DNA from 3 places in the Pseudomonas sp. EA_5y_Pfl2_R50 genome. Region 3 is predicted to be linked to each of the others. Evidence: riboswitches for the same ligand, from Rfam matches in the RefSeq annotation. Region 3 holds a riboswitch; each other region holds the start of a gene.

What was found. Region 3 has a riboswitch for cobalamin ahead of cobW (cobalamin biosynthesis protein CobW). Riboswitches for the same ligand answer to the same signal wherever they lie in the genome.
Region 1: linked by a shared signal. The riboswitch ahead of cobO (cob(I)yrinic acid a,c-diamide adenosyltransferase) and the one ahead of cobW (cobalamin biosynthesis protein CobW) in region 3 are both predicted to bind cobalamin.
Region 2: linked by a shared signal. The riboswitch ahead of AACY19_RS10845 (ABC transporter substrate-binding protein) and the one ahead of cobW (cobalamin biosynthesis protein CobW) in region 3 are both predicted to bind cobalamin.

The regions. Positions count from the first base shown of each region.
Region 1 is NZ_CAXAPT010000013.1:34,122-38,873, forward strand. Features, by position in the region: gene cbiB (adenosylcobinamide-phosphate synthase CbiB) at 1-718, opposite strand, end outside; gene bluB (5,6-dimethylbenzimidazole synthase) at 715-1,365, opposite strand; gene AACY19_RS21150 (cobyrinate a,c-diamide synthase) at 1,362-2,762, opposite strand; gene cobO (cob(I)yrinic acid a,c-diamide adenosyltransferase) at 2,759-3,370, opposite strand; cobalamin riboswitch at 3,451-3,680, opposite strand; gene AACY19_RS21160 (hypothetical protein) at 3,845-4,429, shown strand; gene AACY19_RS21165 (PQQ-dependent sugar dehydrogenase) at 4,496-4,752, shown strand, end outside.
Region 2 is NZ_CAXAPT010000005.1:209,524-214,275, reverse strand. Features, by position in the region: gene map (type I methionyl aminopeptidase) at 1-558, opposite strand, end outside; gene AACY19_RS10860 (TA system antitoxin ParD family protein) at 555-782, opposite strand; gene AACY19_RS10855 (hypothetical protein) at 884-1,114, opposite strand; gene AACY19_RS10850 (Ppx/GppA family phosphatase) at 1,113-2,048, shown strand; cobalamin riboswitch at 2,091-2,285, shown strand; gene AACY19_RS10845 (ABC transporter substrate-binding protein) at 2,431-3,441, shown strand; gene AACY19_RS10840 (FecCD family ABC transporter permease) at 3,450-4,454, shown strand; gene AACY19_RS10835 (ABC transporter ATP-binding protein) at 4,451-4,752, shown strand, end outside.
Region 3 is NZ_CAXAPT010000001.1:98,412-103,163, reverse strand. Features, by position in the region: gene AACY19_RS00475 (cobalamin biosynthesis protein) at 1-393, opposite strand, end outside; gene AACY19_RS00470 (CbtA family protein) at 390-1,091, opposite strand; gene AACY19_RS00465 (CbtB domain-containing protein) at 1,103-1,300, opposite strand; cobalamin riboswitch at 1,421-1,642, opposite strand; cobalamin riboswitch at 1,822-2,033, shown strand; gene cobW (cobalamin biosynthesis protein CobW) at 2,134-3,207, shown strand; gene cobN (cobaltochelatase subunit CobN) at 3,211-4,752, shown strand, end outside.

The sequences.
Region 1 (4,752 bases), on a different contig from region 3:
ACGCCATCACCGGGCCGGCGTTGGGGCTGTCCCATTGAGGTGCCTGGGTCCGCCAGCACTGCAGCGCGAGTCGGGTTTTACCGAGCAGCGCGTAGGTCAACGCCACCAAGCGTGCAGGAATGTAGTTCAGCACGTCGTCGATTTTTGCTGCGGCCCAACCGAACCGTTCGAAACGTTCGTTGCGATAACCCCACATCGCGTCGAGCGTGTTGCTCAAGCGATAGAGGACCACGCCCGGCGCACCGGCGACGACAAACCAGAACAGCGCGGCGAACACCGCGTCACTGCCGTTTTCCAGCACGGATTCAGTCGCGGCACGGGCGACGGCGGTGCTGTCGAGTTCGTCGGTCTGACGGCTGACCAGATAGCCGACACGCTTGCGCGCCTCGTCCAGATCATCCGCACGCAAGGCAGCCGCCACCGGCGCGACATGCTCGCCGAGGCTACGCATGCCGAGGGCACAATACAGCGCAACAATCTCGACGACCCAGCCCACATACGGCGCCCAGGAAAGCGCCGTGGCGAACAAGGTCAGCGGCAGCACCGCAATTACCCAGGCGGTGACGCCATGGCTGCGCCAGCCACGCCCCCCGGCGTTGAAACGTTGCTCGATGCGCCCGGCAAAATTGCCGAACGCCACCAGCGGATGCCAGCGTTTAGGTTCACCCAGCAGCGCATCCAGCGCCACTGCGGCGACACTCAACAACGCCACACTCATTGACTCACTCCCCAATAATTTTCGTACAGCAACTCATTGAGCGGACGCGCCTGAGCCCACCCTTCGAGTACCAGCATCGGCGCCGGATAGAATTCCTTGACCGGGCCCAGGCACAAGACGGCCAACGGCTTGGCGCCCTCCGGCAATTTCAGCAGGTCGGCCAGCGCCTGCGGCTCGAACAGCGACACCCAGCCCATGCCCAAGCCTTCGGCACGGGACGCCAGCCACAGATTCTGGATCGCACAGGACAACGACGCCATGTCCATTTCCGGAAGCGTGCGGCGCCCGAAAATGTGTTTTTCGCGATCATCCATCAGCGCCGCGACCAGCACTTCGGCGCAATCGTTGATGCCTTCGACCTTCAGTTTCATGAACTCGTCGCTGCGCTCGCCGAGGGCTTGGGCTGTGCGGATGCGCTCTGCTTCCACCAGACTCTGGATCTGCCCGCGCAGGCTGCGGTCGCTGATGCGGATGAAACGCCAAGGCTGCATGAGGCCGACACTTGGGGCCTGATGGGCGGCTTCGAGCAGACGGCGCAGCAACTCCGGCTCCACGGTGCCCCCGGTGAAGTGGCGCATGTCGCGGCGTTCGGCGATGGCTTTGTAGACCGCTTGGCGTTCGGCTTCGGAGAATGCGTTGTCTGTCATGGCCCCATCGCTGGCAAGCCAGCTCCCACAAGGGATTGCATTTCGTCAGGAAGCTCACCGCTCAATGTGGGAGCGGGCTTGCTCGCGAAGGCGGCCTCACGGGCTGGCCCAAGCAATGCAGCAATCGCCGTCGGATTCGACGGAAAATAAAAGTGCACATAAGAGGCCGTCATCCGCCCCTCACGATAAACCGCCTCGGCGCCGCGCCCGCCATTCGGGCTCAAGCCACGGGCAATCGGCGTCAGCTCAGTGGTCGTCAGCGAATGGTGATAAGTGTGCCCACGCAACGAACCTTCCGGCAGATCGACCGCTTGCAACGCCAGCGCTGCCAAGCGCTTTTGCATCACCGCGTCGCCCTTGAGCAACCCAACCAACGCAGCGCGAGTGCCTTCAACGTCAGTCAACGAATCGAGCAGATACAGCATGCCGCCACACTCAGCCAGTAAGGGTTTGCCCGCTGCATGATGCGCACGAATCGCCTCAAGCATCGCGGTGTTCTGCGACAGTGCAACGTGATGCAATTCCGGGTAACCACCGGGCAGATACAGACTGTCGGCGTCAGGCAATTGGGTGTCGCGGATTGGCGAGAAGAAGCTCAACTCGGCGCCCATCGCCCGCAACAAGTCGAGACTCGCGCCGTAGGTAAAGGCAAATGCCTCATCACGGGCAACGGCGATTCGCACACCGTTGAGCAACGGTTCAACGCTCATCAGGTCCGGAGCGGCAAACTCCACGGCCGGTGGCAGCGCTACCTCGCAGCTGCTGCCGAGGGCGTCGGCCGCTGCGTCGAGGCGCACATCGAGGTCATTCAATTCACTGGCCTGGACCAGGCCGAGATGCCGGCTCGGCAGTTCGATACCGGTCTCACGGGACAGCGCGCCGTACCAACGCAAACCTTGCGTCAGACTGCCTTCGAGCAACTGCGCATGGCGCAGCGTGCCAACGCGGTTGGCCAACACGCCGGCAAACGGCAGATCAGATTGATACTTCGCCAGGCCCAGCGCCAACGCACCAAAGGTCTGTGCCATCGCCGTGCCGTCGATCACCCCGAGCACCGGCACACCGAAATGCCGCGCCAGATCGGCACTGGACGGCGTGCCGTCGAACAGGCCCATCACGCCTTCGATCAGAATCAGATCCGCCTCGGCGGCGGCTTCCCACAACAGACGCCGACTTTCCTGCTCGCCGACCATCCACATGTCCAGCTGATACACCGGCGCACCGCTGGCGCGCTCGAGGATCATCGGGTCGAGAAAGTCCGGGCCGCATTTGAACACGCGCACCTTGCGCCCCTGATTGCGATGCAAACGGGCGAGCGCGGCGGTGACGGTGGTCTTGCCCTGACCGGAGGCCGGCGCGGCAATGAGGACCGCCGGGCAGTGACGTGGTTGATTCAAAGTTCGACGCCTTTCTGCGCTTTGATACCGGCCTGGAAGGCGTGTTTGAGCATGCCCATTTCGGTGACCGTATCGCCCATTTCGATCATTTCCGGCTTGGCGGCACGCCCGGTGACGATCACGTGCTGCATCGGCGGACGGGCCTGCAAATCGCTGAGCACCTGATCGAGATCGAGATAACCGTGCTTAAGGGCAATATTCAGTTCATCAAGCACCACCAGACCAATCGACGGATCACGCAGCAGTTCGCGGGAGACGGCCCACGCAGCTTCGGCGGCGGCAATGTCGCGTTGACGATCCTGGGTTTCCCAAGTGAAGCCCTCGCCCATCACGTGGTAGCGCACTTGCTCAGGGAAGCGGCGGAAGAACAATTCTTCCCCGGTGCTGTTGCGCCCCTTGATGAACTGCACCACGCCACATTGCATGCCGTGGCCCATGGCGCGGGCGAGCATGCCGAACGCCGAGCTGCTTTTGCCTTTGCCGTTGCCGGTCAGCACCAGCACCAGGCCGCACTCGTCCGGCGAATTGGCGATGCGTTCGTCGATCACGGCTTTTTTGCGCTGCATGCGCGCCAGATGGCGTTCGTCGCGCTCGGGGGAATCAGTCATGGGGAGCTCTCCGTTGAGGCTGAATAACGGCGGGCGGGCACAGGAATAGACGGCAAAAAGCCTGGCATCGCCCACCGTGATGCCGCTGGATGGATCAGGCCGGTCTCCGGGCTCATGAGCGGCGCATGCCTGACTGCGCGCCTTCCCGCTTCATTCGAGGCAGTGGCTCAAGGCGCAGTTTTCACTCATTTACCGTTGCGGGGGCAGCGCCGGGATCGTGGTCATTCTTCGCTTGAAGACAACCCTCACCGGCTTCCCTGTTTCACTCTGTCGACAAGGGTCACAGAGCACCTGAAACAAGCGGCGAAGGTTAGAGGGTTGGGGGTGGAGCGTCAATTAAAGAGGCGGCCAGCGGGCGAATAACTGCCGTCGATCAATTATCTGGCGCCAATCTTGTGCCACGCTGATACAAATGATATCAAAGAGCCATGCTTTTCTTGAAAAGCTCACCACAACAATAAAAGGATGATGACGATGCAAGGCATGATCATCAGCAACCCGCGCCTGGAATTCCTGCGCCCGGTGCTTGAACGCTGGTTTGACTGTATCGACCGCTACAACGCCGTTCGCGGTGATAGCGACACGCCCTACTGGCATGACGAGAAAGCCAATCTCGGATTGCTGACCGCAGCAGCATGGATGGCCGAACTGGTCACTCTGAACGAAACGACTACACGCAAACAGAACGAAGAAGGCGAACGCAACGCTCGCGCCGATCTGTTCGTTGCCGGCGCCGACGATCGGGCGTATATCCAGGCCACGCAGCGCTGGCCCCGAGTGAACAATCTCAACCTGACCCAAGCGTTGGCGGACATCACCAGCGACGCCAAACGCATCAGCTACGCCAGCGACCTCAAGCTAGGCTGCCTGTTCGTCGCCCCGCAGAAAGCCCAGCACAGCGCCAGCCCTGAAGAACTGCAGGACATGGTCGATGATCTGCAAAAGGAACACACCTGCGCGGTCGCCTGGTATTTCCCCTATGCCTACCGCAAGTTGCGCAGCGAGGCCGGCAACTACCATCCGGGCATTGCCGTACTGTTCAAGGAAGCCCGCGGTTGAGCAGTTGAACCATCGGGCTTGCGCCCTCCTCTATGTTTAGGAATGCATTCATAGGGAAGATCAGCAATGCGCAAGCCCCAGTTCGTTTTTGTCATCGCCTTCGCCGGAGGGCTCGCCGCCTGTGGTGAAACCTCCAGCCTGCAAGTCTCCGACGGCACTGGCCCGTCACCGAAATTGCCGGAACCAAACAAAACCCTGATTCCAACGGTGAACATCGCCCCGGCAATCGGCTGGCCCGAGGGCGCCAAACCGACGGCCGCAGTCGGCACCCAGGTCGCGGCATTCGCCGAAGACCTCGATCATCCACGCTGGCTCTACGTGCT
Region 2 (4,752 bases), on a different contig from region 3:
ATGCAGAATCTGCGGCTCATCGTGATAGACCTTGCCAATCCCGTGCCCGCAATACTCGCGCACGACACTGAAGCCTTCTTTCTCCGCCAGCGTCTGAATCGCGTGGCCGATGTCGCCCAGTGTCGCGCCCGGTTTCACCACCCGAATGCCCGCGCACATGGCGTCGTAAGTGGTCTTGATCAGGTGCTGCGCCTCAGGTGTGGCCTCGCCGACCACGTACATGCGGCTGGTATCACCGAACCAGCCGTCCTTGATCACCGCGATGTCGAGGTTGACGATGTCACCATCCTTCAACGGCGTGCCCGACGGGATGCCGTGGCAGACCACATCGTTGACCGAGGCGCAGACGGTTTTCGGAAAACCGTGATAACCGACGTTGGCCGGCACGGCTTTCTGCACGTTGACGATGTAGTCGTTACACAGCCGATCCAGTTCATCGGTGGTCACGCCGGCCTTGACGTGCGGCACCAGCATCGCAAGGACTTCAGCGGCGAGCTTGCCTGCCGCCCGTGATTGCGCGATCTCGGCAGGGGTGTTGATCTTGATCTGGTTTCTCATGCGCTGACGGCTTCCTGAGTCAGTTGTTGCAGATCCAGCCCGCCGTTCTGTTCGGCGCGGATCAGCAAGCGGCAAATGGCGCTGTGGTCGAGGTTGGGGTGCAGTTCGGCGAGCATGCCGATGCGCATCCAGTGCTCGGCCTGTGCGTTGATCGAGCGGCTGAGCGCAGTGCTGGAGATGCGCAGATTCTCGTGCATGTCCTCTGAAATCTTTACGATGCCCATATATGAATCCGATACGATGTGTATATGGATCATATATTAGCCAAGCATCGCCAGGAATTGCAAACACACGCTGATCGCTACCTCGCTTTGCAGGAGCACGATCATGTCGCCGGGTAAATTCCAGGCAAAAAAAAGCTGCCAGAGTCGGCAGCAAAAACTTCAAGAACACGCGATGTATTGGGCTCAGCATAGACGCCGGATAATGACAGTGTCATGACAGCCATACATTCATTGAACCGCCCCTGCCCCGTCATCAGGATGTCATCAAGATCACGGCAGAATCGTCGCAAACCGTCTTGAGCCTCAGGCGGATGCTCTGCAAGGATTCCCATGAAAGACGACGCCTCGCTGTTTGCCGCCATCGACCTGGGTTCGAATGCCTTTCGCCTGATGATCGGCCAGTCGGTGCGCAGTCGAAAGGGCCTGCAGATTCAGGAAGTCAAAACCCTGCGCGAGCCGGTGCGCCTGGCCGAGGGGTTTGATGGCGGTGCACTGGATGCGTTGGCCCTGGATCGCGGCTGGCAGGCGTTGGCACGGTTCGGCAAGAAGCTGCGCGGTTTCGAGGCCGGTCGGGTGCGTGCGGTGGCGACCAGCGCCGTTCGCGAGGCCGACAATGCACAGCTGTTTCTCGCCAGCGCCGAACGGCACCTGGGTTTCCCCATCGACGTCATTTGCGGGCACGAAGAGGCGCGGCTGGTCTACGCCGGCGTGACCCATGCCTTGCCGAGCGCCGCAGACATGCGTCTGGTGGTCGACATTGGCGGCGGCTCGACCGAACTGATCCTCGGCCAGGGCTCGCAGCCATTGCTCACCGAAAGCATCGCCATCGGCAGCGGCACCCTGAGCACGCGTTTCTTTCGCGGCGGCGAGGTGTCCGCCGGTGCGTTGCAAGAAGCCGAACGCGTCGCCATCCTCGCGTTTGAGAAAGTCGCCCGGCGTTATCGCGCGCAGGGCTGGCAGCAAACCATCGGCTCCTCCGGCACCGCACGCATGCTCGCCAAAGTGCTCAAGGCCAATCGCCTCAACGACTACGGTCAGGACGGCATCACCTACGGCGGGCTCCTGCGCCTGTCGCTGCTGATGCTCAAAGTGAGCAACGTGCAACAACTCAAGCTCGCCGGCCTGCAACCGCATCGCCAGAGCATCCTGCCCGGCGGCCTGGTGTTGATGCTGGCCGCGTTCAAAGTGTTCGGCATTGCGCAGATGCTGCCGTCTGAACCGGGCCTGCGTCTGGGGGTGCTGCACGGTTTGATGAGCCGCCATTAATCCTCGCCCGGGCAGATTCGTCTCCCCTTCAGCGGCCTGATCGTCTACCATGCCGCCGCCGGTTTCCACACGGGATTAATAGGGAATCCGAAATGCTTGCACAGCATCAATCGGAACTGCCCCCGCAACTGTAGGTGCTGAGCCTGCTCCACGACTGCCACTGGGATGATGCCCGGGAAGGCCGGAGCCAGGCGATGACGCATCAGTCAGGAGACCTGCCGGCACAGTGACTGACTAACCGGCGGGGTGTCCGGGAAGGACATCGTGCCGTGCGCGTCTTCGCGACTTGACCGGCCTTGCGCTGTTGCCCAGACGGCGTTCGATGGTGTGTTTCCAAACCGTACTCTCCCGTTCCCTGTACGGTTCCATTGGAGACTTGCCCATGCTGCCCCGCGTTGCCACCCTGATCACCGGCCTGAGCCTTTGCACATTGGCCCAGGCGGCACCGACTGCCTATCCGTTGACCGTCGAAAACTGCGCAAGCACCCTGACCTTCGAGCACACGCCCACGCGCACCGTGACCATCGGCCAGGCCGGCACGGAAATGCTCTACGCCCTGGGCCTGGGCGACAAGGTCGTCGGTACTTCGCTGTGGTTCAACGACGTGCTGGCCAGGTACAAGGGGCAGAACGACAAGGTCGAGCGCCTGGCCGATAACGAGCCGAGCTTCGAAGCCGTGATCGGCAAACGCCCGGAACTGGTCGCCGTGGAGCTGGAATGGATGGTCGGCCCGCAGGGTGCCGTCGGCACTCGCGAGCAGTTCCATGAACTGAAAATCCCCACCTATCTGCTGCCATCCGATTGCGAAGCCAAGGACAATCTGGTCGGCGCCGACGGCACGCGACTGGCGCCTTTCAGCATCGACAGCATCTACAAAAGCGTGAGCCAACTGGCGCAGATTTTCGATGTGCAGGATCGCGGTGAACGGCTCAATGATCAGCTCAAGGCCAGCCTCGCCAACTCCATCGCTACCGCGCAAGGCAAACGACTGAAAGACGCCAGTGCGCTGGTGTGGTTCTCCAGCGCGCAAATGGACATCGAGCCGTTCGTGGCCGGACACAAAGGCGTTCCGGATTTCATGCTCACCACCCTCGGCCTGCGCAACGTCGTGCAATCCGATGAAGAGTGGCCGACGGTCGGCTGGGAAACCATCGCCAAGGCCAACCCGACGTTCCTCGTCATCGCGCGCATGGACCGCCGCCGCTTCCCGGCTGACGACTATGAAAAGAAACTCGCCTTCCTGCGCAGCGACCCGGTCACGCGCAACATGGACGCGGTGAAAAACAACCGCATCGTCATTCTCGATGCCATGGCGATGCAGGCCAGCCTGCGCGTGTTCGAGGGCATTGAGCAATTGGCCACGGCCATCAACGGCTATGACCTGTCGAAATGAGCGCAAGACTGATCCGCACGTTGCTGGCCCTGGCGACCCTGCTGGTTGCAGTGGTCGCTGGCGTCGCCATCGGTGAAACCTCGATTGAGCCGAACGTGGTCCTGCAGGTGCTGGCCAACAAGCTCTGGGGCGCCGGTTACAGGCTCGACCCCATCGACGAAGGCATTGTCTGGAACTACCGCCTGACCCGCACGCTGGTCGCGGCCGCGTGCGGTGCCGGCCTGGCGACATGCGGAGTGATTCTGCAGTCGCTGCTGCGCAATCCGTTGGCCGATCCGTATCTGCTGGGGATTTCCGCCGGCGCCTCGACCGGCGCGGTGATGGTCGCCCTGCTCGGCGTCGGCGCCGGGGCGATTTCGCTGTCGGCGGGTGCGTTTGCCGGCGCAGTGACGGCGTTCGTGCTGGTGATCCTGTTGGCGCGGGTCAGCGGTTCGGCCAGCGGCACCGGGCAGATCATTCTCGCCGGGATCGCCGGCTCGCAACTGTTCAATGCGCTGACCGCGTTTCTGATCACCCGTTCGGCAAGTTCCGAACAGGCACGCGGCATCATGTTCTGGCTGCTCGGCAATCTTGGTGGCGTGCGCTGGCCGTCGGTGTGGCTGGCGGTGCCGGTGGCCTTGCTGGGCCTGGTGGTGTGTCTGTGGCATCGACGGGCGCTGGATGCATTTACCTTTGGCGCCGACTCCGCAGCGTCCCTTGGCATTGCCGTGCGGCGGGTACAGATTCTGCTGATCGGATGTGCTGCGCTGGTGACGGCGGTGATGGTGTCGATTGTCGGCTCCATCGGGTTTGTCGGCCTGGTCATTCCCCACGCCGTGCGCCTGTTGCTTGGCACCGGGCACGCGCGCCTGCTGCCAGCGAGTGCCTTGGGCGGCGCGGTATTTCTGATTGCCGCCGACGTGTTGTCGCGCACGCTGATCAAGGGTCAGGTGATTCCCGTCGGGGTGATTACTGCGCTGGTCGGTGCGCCGGTATTTGCCTTGATTCTGGTGGGCCGGAGATCCGCGCGATGAGCAGTGTTCTGAGCTGTTCAGGATTGGCGTTCAAGGTGCGCGGCGCGCAGTTGCTCAATGACGTCTGCCTGGAGGTTCAGCGCGGCGAGACTCTGGGCATTGTCGGGCCGAACGGTTCGGGCAAATCCACCCTGCTGAAACTGTTGGCCGGTCTGCGCGAACCGAGCGCCGGTGAAGTACGCCTCGAAGGTCAGCGCCTCGGCAAACTGTCGCGCCGAAGCGTGGCGCAGACACTCGCAGTGGTCGAACAACAGGCCGACACCGATGACGGCATTCGCGTGTTCGACGCCGTGGCACT
Region 3 (4,752 bases):
CAGGGTTGCCTGGGCGTATTTTTGTCGGCAAATCAGCAGTTTTGCCGGTGCCTGAATCAATTGTTCGGCCAGCGCCAGTGCTGCACTTTCGGCCACGCCATAGCAACCGGTTCGCTCGTAGGCGATTTGCGAATGGTGGCTCAGTTGCGTTTGAAAACTGGCCAGTTGTTCACTGCTGAAGTACAGCAACGGCAGGGCCAGTTGTGCGGCGAGTTCCTGCAAGCCGGGCTCGTCGCGCTTCAGGTCGATGCTGGCCAGGGCCTTGACCGCATTGAGTTCAATGCGATGGGCCTGCAAGGCCTGATCAAGCAGGGCGCGCAGCGTACTGGCCGGGCAGCCGCGCTGGCAGCCCAGGCCGACGGCGAAGGTCGGCACTGCGTTGTCATCGGTCATGCGTGGTACAGACCATCGCGTTTGCGGCGGAACAACCAGGCGCTGATCAGGCCGAGGGCCAGCCAGAACGCCACATTGGTCAGCTGCGAAGCGATTTTGAACCGGGTTTCCAGCGCTTCCGGAGCGAGCATCGAATGCACTTGCGGTTGCGGCGCGCCGATGAGGTGAGGTACGGCCAGGATAGCAATGCCGAGGATCTTCATCAGCCAGTGGCGGCTGAAGGCGATCAGCGACAGGCCAACGGCGGTAGAGGCGGCCGTGCCGATCCACCAGATTTGCCGAGCAGCGAGGTCCGCCGCGGCAGTGCCCGGCAATTCTGGTGGCAGGCCCATCGTTGGCGCCAGTACGAACGTGACGTAACCGGCCAGACCCCAGAGCAGCCCCTGGGAGGTTTTCGTCGGTGCGCGCAGGGTGTAGAGACCGGCGAGCATCAGGGCGAAACCGACGGCCACCACCAGATTGCCGCCGGTGGTCGAAACCACGCGCTGCCAGCCGTTTTCCGGCTCCCAGGCTTCGGCATCGTGGGTGTGAGCGGCCATCGCGCCTGCGGCATGTTCGTGGACGGCCACCGGTTCGGCTTTCTCGTAGGTTTCTGCCTGAAGAATCAGCGGCGACACCCAGAAGCTTTGCAGCAGCGTGAGGAGCAGGGCGGCCAACAGACCGGTGAAGCCTGCGGTTTGCGCAATTCGCTTGATCATGTCGGCAGGTCTCAGTGGCACGGGAACGCGGCGCTGTGGCGGGTATCGTGGGCGGCATTGTGGACCGCTTCGATGTGCGAGAAACCGGCGAAATAAACCAGGCTGGCACCCAGAATCGACGCGAAGACGGCGGCGGTCAGGCGTTGGGTCAAGGTTGAGGTGCTGGAGATTTTGTCCGTGTTGCTGCCGGTGCTGCTGATGATCGACATGGCGCTTCCCTCTGGAGTGTCAGCGGGCGAATCGAGCGCATGAAACCCCTGCGGGTCGGGCGCGCAGAGGTTCGAACAGCGCCCGCCCACCGCGGGTTTGTTGTGTTCAGCGCGCACAATGCGGGCTGTGTGTTGCGGGCCGGTCTCCGGGCTCACGAGGGGTTGGCGTCAGGCCGACCTGCAAGCGTCACCTTCCCATGCCTTGCTGGCACAGTGGTTTTGACGCTTCGCTCGCTTACCGTTGCGGGGGCAGCACCGGACTGACATGGGCTTGAGTAAAGCACATGATTCACCGGTTTCCCGTTTCACCCTGTGAAGGGCACCCGTAACAAGTTGTGTAGGAGAGCATGAGGGGGGATTTGAGTCAATTGGATGGGGTGGTGGGTTTGAATTGGTGTGGGATATCCGTTGCTGCGGTCACGGCGGCTTGGGGTTGCGCCGTAAGGGCTGCCCCCAAGTAGCCGTTGCCGCAGAAACGGATAGGCCCCCAATCCAAGCATTGACCCATAAGCAACCCATGCGTAGCCTTGCGCATTCGAGGTTCTTCGGCCGTTGCCGAAGCTAAGAAGGGAACGCGGTCAAAGCCGCGGCTGCCCCCGCAACTGTGAACGGTGATGTTCGCTGCCACGCCACTGCCAGCTCAATCGATGAGCCAGCGGGAAGGCGCAGCGAATGCCAGGCCCGGCGCCTGAACACTGTCAGCCAGGAGACCTGCCTCGTCACAGATTCTCACTTTCAACCGGGCGGGGTGATCCGGTGGCGAACTCATCAGGCGCGCGTCCGCGTTGCCGATCCTCGTCCCGTATGCCCGCCGCTTGCCAAAGGGCATACCGATGAAAACACTGGCCAAACTCCCTGTCACCATCGTCACCGGCTTCCTTGGCTCGGGCAAGACCACGCTGCTGCGCCACATGCTCGACAACGCGCAGGGCCGTCGCATCGCGGTGATCGTCAACGAGTTTGGCGAGTTGGGCATTGACGGTGAAATCCTCAAGCAATGCACCATCGGTTGCACCGAAGAAGAAGCCACCGGCCGCGTCTACGAACTGGCCAACGGCTGCCTGTGCTGCACCGTTCAGGAAGAGTTCTTCCCGGTGATGCGTGAACTGGTCGCCCGTCGCGGCGACCTCGATCACATCCTCATCGAAACGTCGGGCCTGGCCCTGCCAAAACCGCTGGTACAAGCCTTCCAGTGGCCGGAAATCCGCAGCGCCTGCACGGTTGACGCGGTGATCACCGTGGTGGACAGCCCGGCCGTGGCCGCTGGCACTTTCGCCGCGTTCCCGGATCAGGTCGATGCCCAGCGCAAACTCGATCCGAACCTCGACCACGAATCGCCCCTGCACGAATTGTTTGCCGACCAACTGGCCAGCGCCGACCTGGTGATTCTCAACAAGGCCGACCAGACCAGCGCGGAAGATCTGGCGCGCGTCCGCGCTGAAGTCGCTGAAGAATTGCCGCCGGCGGTGAAGATCATCGAAGCCAGCAATGGCCGTCTGCCGCTGGACGTGCTGATCGGCCTCGGCGCCGGCTCCGAAGAGCACATCGACAGCCGCCACAGCCATCACGATCATCACCATGGTGAAGGCGATGACGATCATGATGACCACGATCACGACGCTTTTGATTCGATCTCCATCGAGCTGCCGCAAGCCGACGAAAGCCTGCTGCTCGACGCGCTGACGCAACTGGTGGTCCAGCACGGCATCCTTCGTGTGAAAGGCTTTGCGGCCATCCCGAACAAGCCGATGCGTCTGCTGATCCAAGGCGTGGGCACGCGTTTCGACAAGCATTTCGACCGCCAGTGGGGCGCCGATGAAGCGCGCGTGACGCGTCTGGTGCTGATCGGTCAGGAACTCGACGCCGCGCAACTCGAAGCGCAACTGCGCGCCGCGCTCAGCGTTTAAGCCATGCACCTGCTCAGGACCCAACCCGGCGGTTTCGTGTCGGATGACAACATCGCCGACCTTGGGCAAACCCCCGCCGAGCTGGTGATCCTGTGCAGCGGCGACTCCAGCCTGGCGCTGCTCGCCGAAGCAGCACAGCAGTTGCCGGAGGATTATCCGAGCCTGCGCCTGGCCAACCCGATGCAGGTGCAGAATCACGCCTCGGTCGATTTGTACGTCGACGAAGTGCTGCGCCATGCCAAGGTCATTCTGATTTCGTTGCACGGCGGCATCGCCTATTGGCGTTATGGCGTCGAGCGTTTGGTCGAGCTGTCCGAGCGTGGCGTGCAGGTGATCCTGGTGCCGGGCGATGACCGGCCTGATCCGGAGCTCAGCGATTTGAGCACCGTCAACGCCGAGGATCGCAACCGCCTCTGGCAGTTTTTGCGTCAAGGCGGCATGGGCAATGCGCTGGATTTTTTCCGGTGTCTGGCTACCCGTTGGCTGGCCCGCGATTACGCGTGGGAAGAGCCGCAAACCCTGCCGCGTACAGCGATTTACCATCCACAAAAAAACACCGCGGCACTGAGTGACTGGCAAGCCGAGTGGCTGGCGAAGCAACCGGTCGCGGCGGTGGTGTTTTACCGCTCGCATTTGCAGGCGGCGAACACGACGTTCATCGACGTGTTCTGCCAGCGTCTGCAAGCGGCAGGGCTTAATCCGTTGCCCATTGCGGTGGCGAGTCTGAAGGAGCCCGGCTGCCTGGCGGTGGTCGAGGATTGGCTGGACGAAGTCTCGGCCTCGGTGATTCTCAATACCACCGGGTTTGCCCAGTCCAGCCCGGAAGCGCCGCATTTGCGCCCGTTTCGCCGCAACATTCCGGTGATCCAGGCGATTTGCGCCCAGGACAACGAACCTGGCTGGCGTGACAGCGAGCAGGGTCTCGGCCCGCGTGATCTGGCGATGCACATTGCCTTGCCTGAACTCGACGGGCGCATCATCAGCCGGCCGATCAGCTTCAAGGATCTGGCGTGGCGCAGTGAGCGCAGTCAGTCCGATGTTGTCTGCTACCGGGCACAGCCTGAGCGCATGGACTTCGTCGCCGAACTGGCACGGCGCTGGATTGATCTGGCGCGGGTGCCGAACGGCGAAAAACGCATCGCGCTGATCCTTGCCAACTACCCGACCCGCGACGGTCGTATCGGCAACGGTGTCGGCCTCGATACGCCGGCCGCAGCGCTGAATATCCTGCGGGCGTTGCAGGCTGAGGGTTATCCGCTCGGCGCCGAGTTGCCGGAAAGTGGCACCGCGTTGATCCAGCAATTGCTCGGTGGCGTCAGCAATGATCTCGACACGATTGACCTGCGCCCGTGCCAGCAAAGCCTGGCGATGGACGCTTACTTGGCGATGTTCAACGCGCTGCCGGAAGCTAATCGCAGCGCTGTGATCGAGCGTTGGGGAGCGCCGCAAAACGATCCGATGTACCGCGACGGACGCATGATGATCGCCGGTTTGCGGTTCGGCCTGACCTTCGTCGGCATCCAGCCCGCACGGGGTTATCAGGTT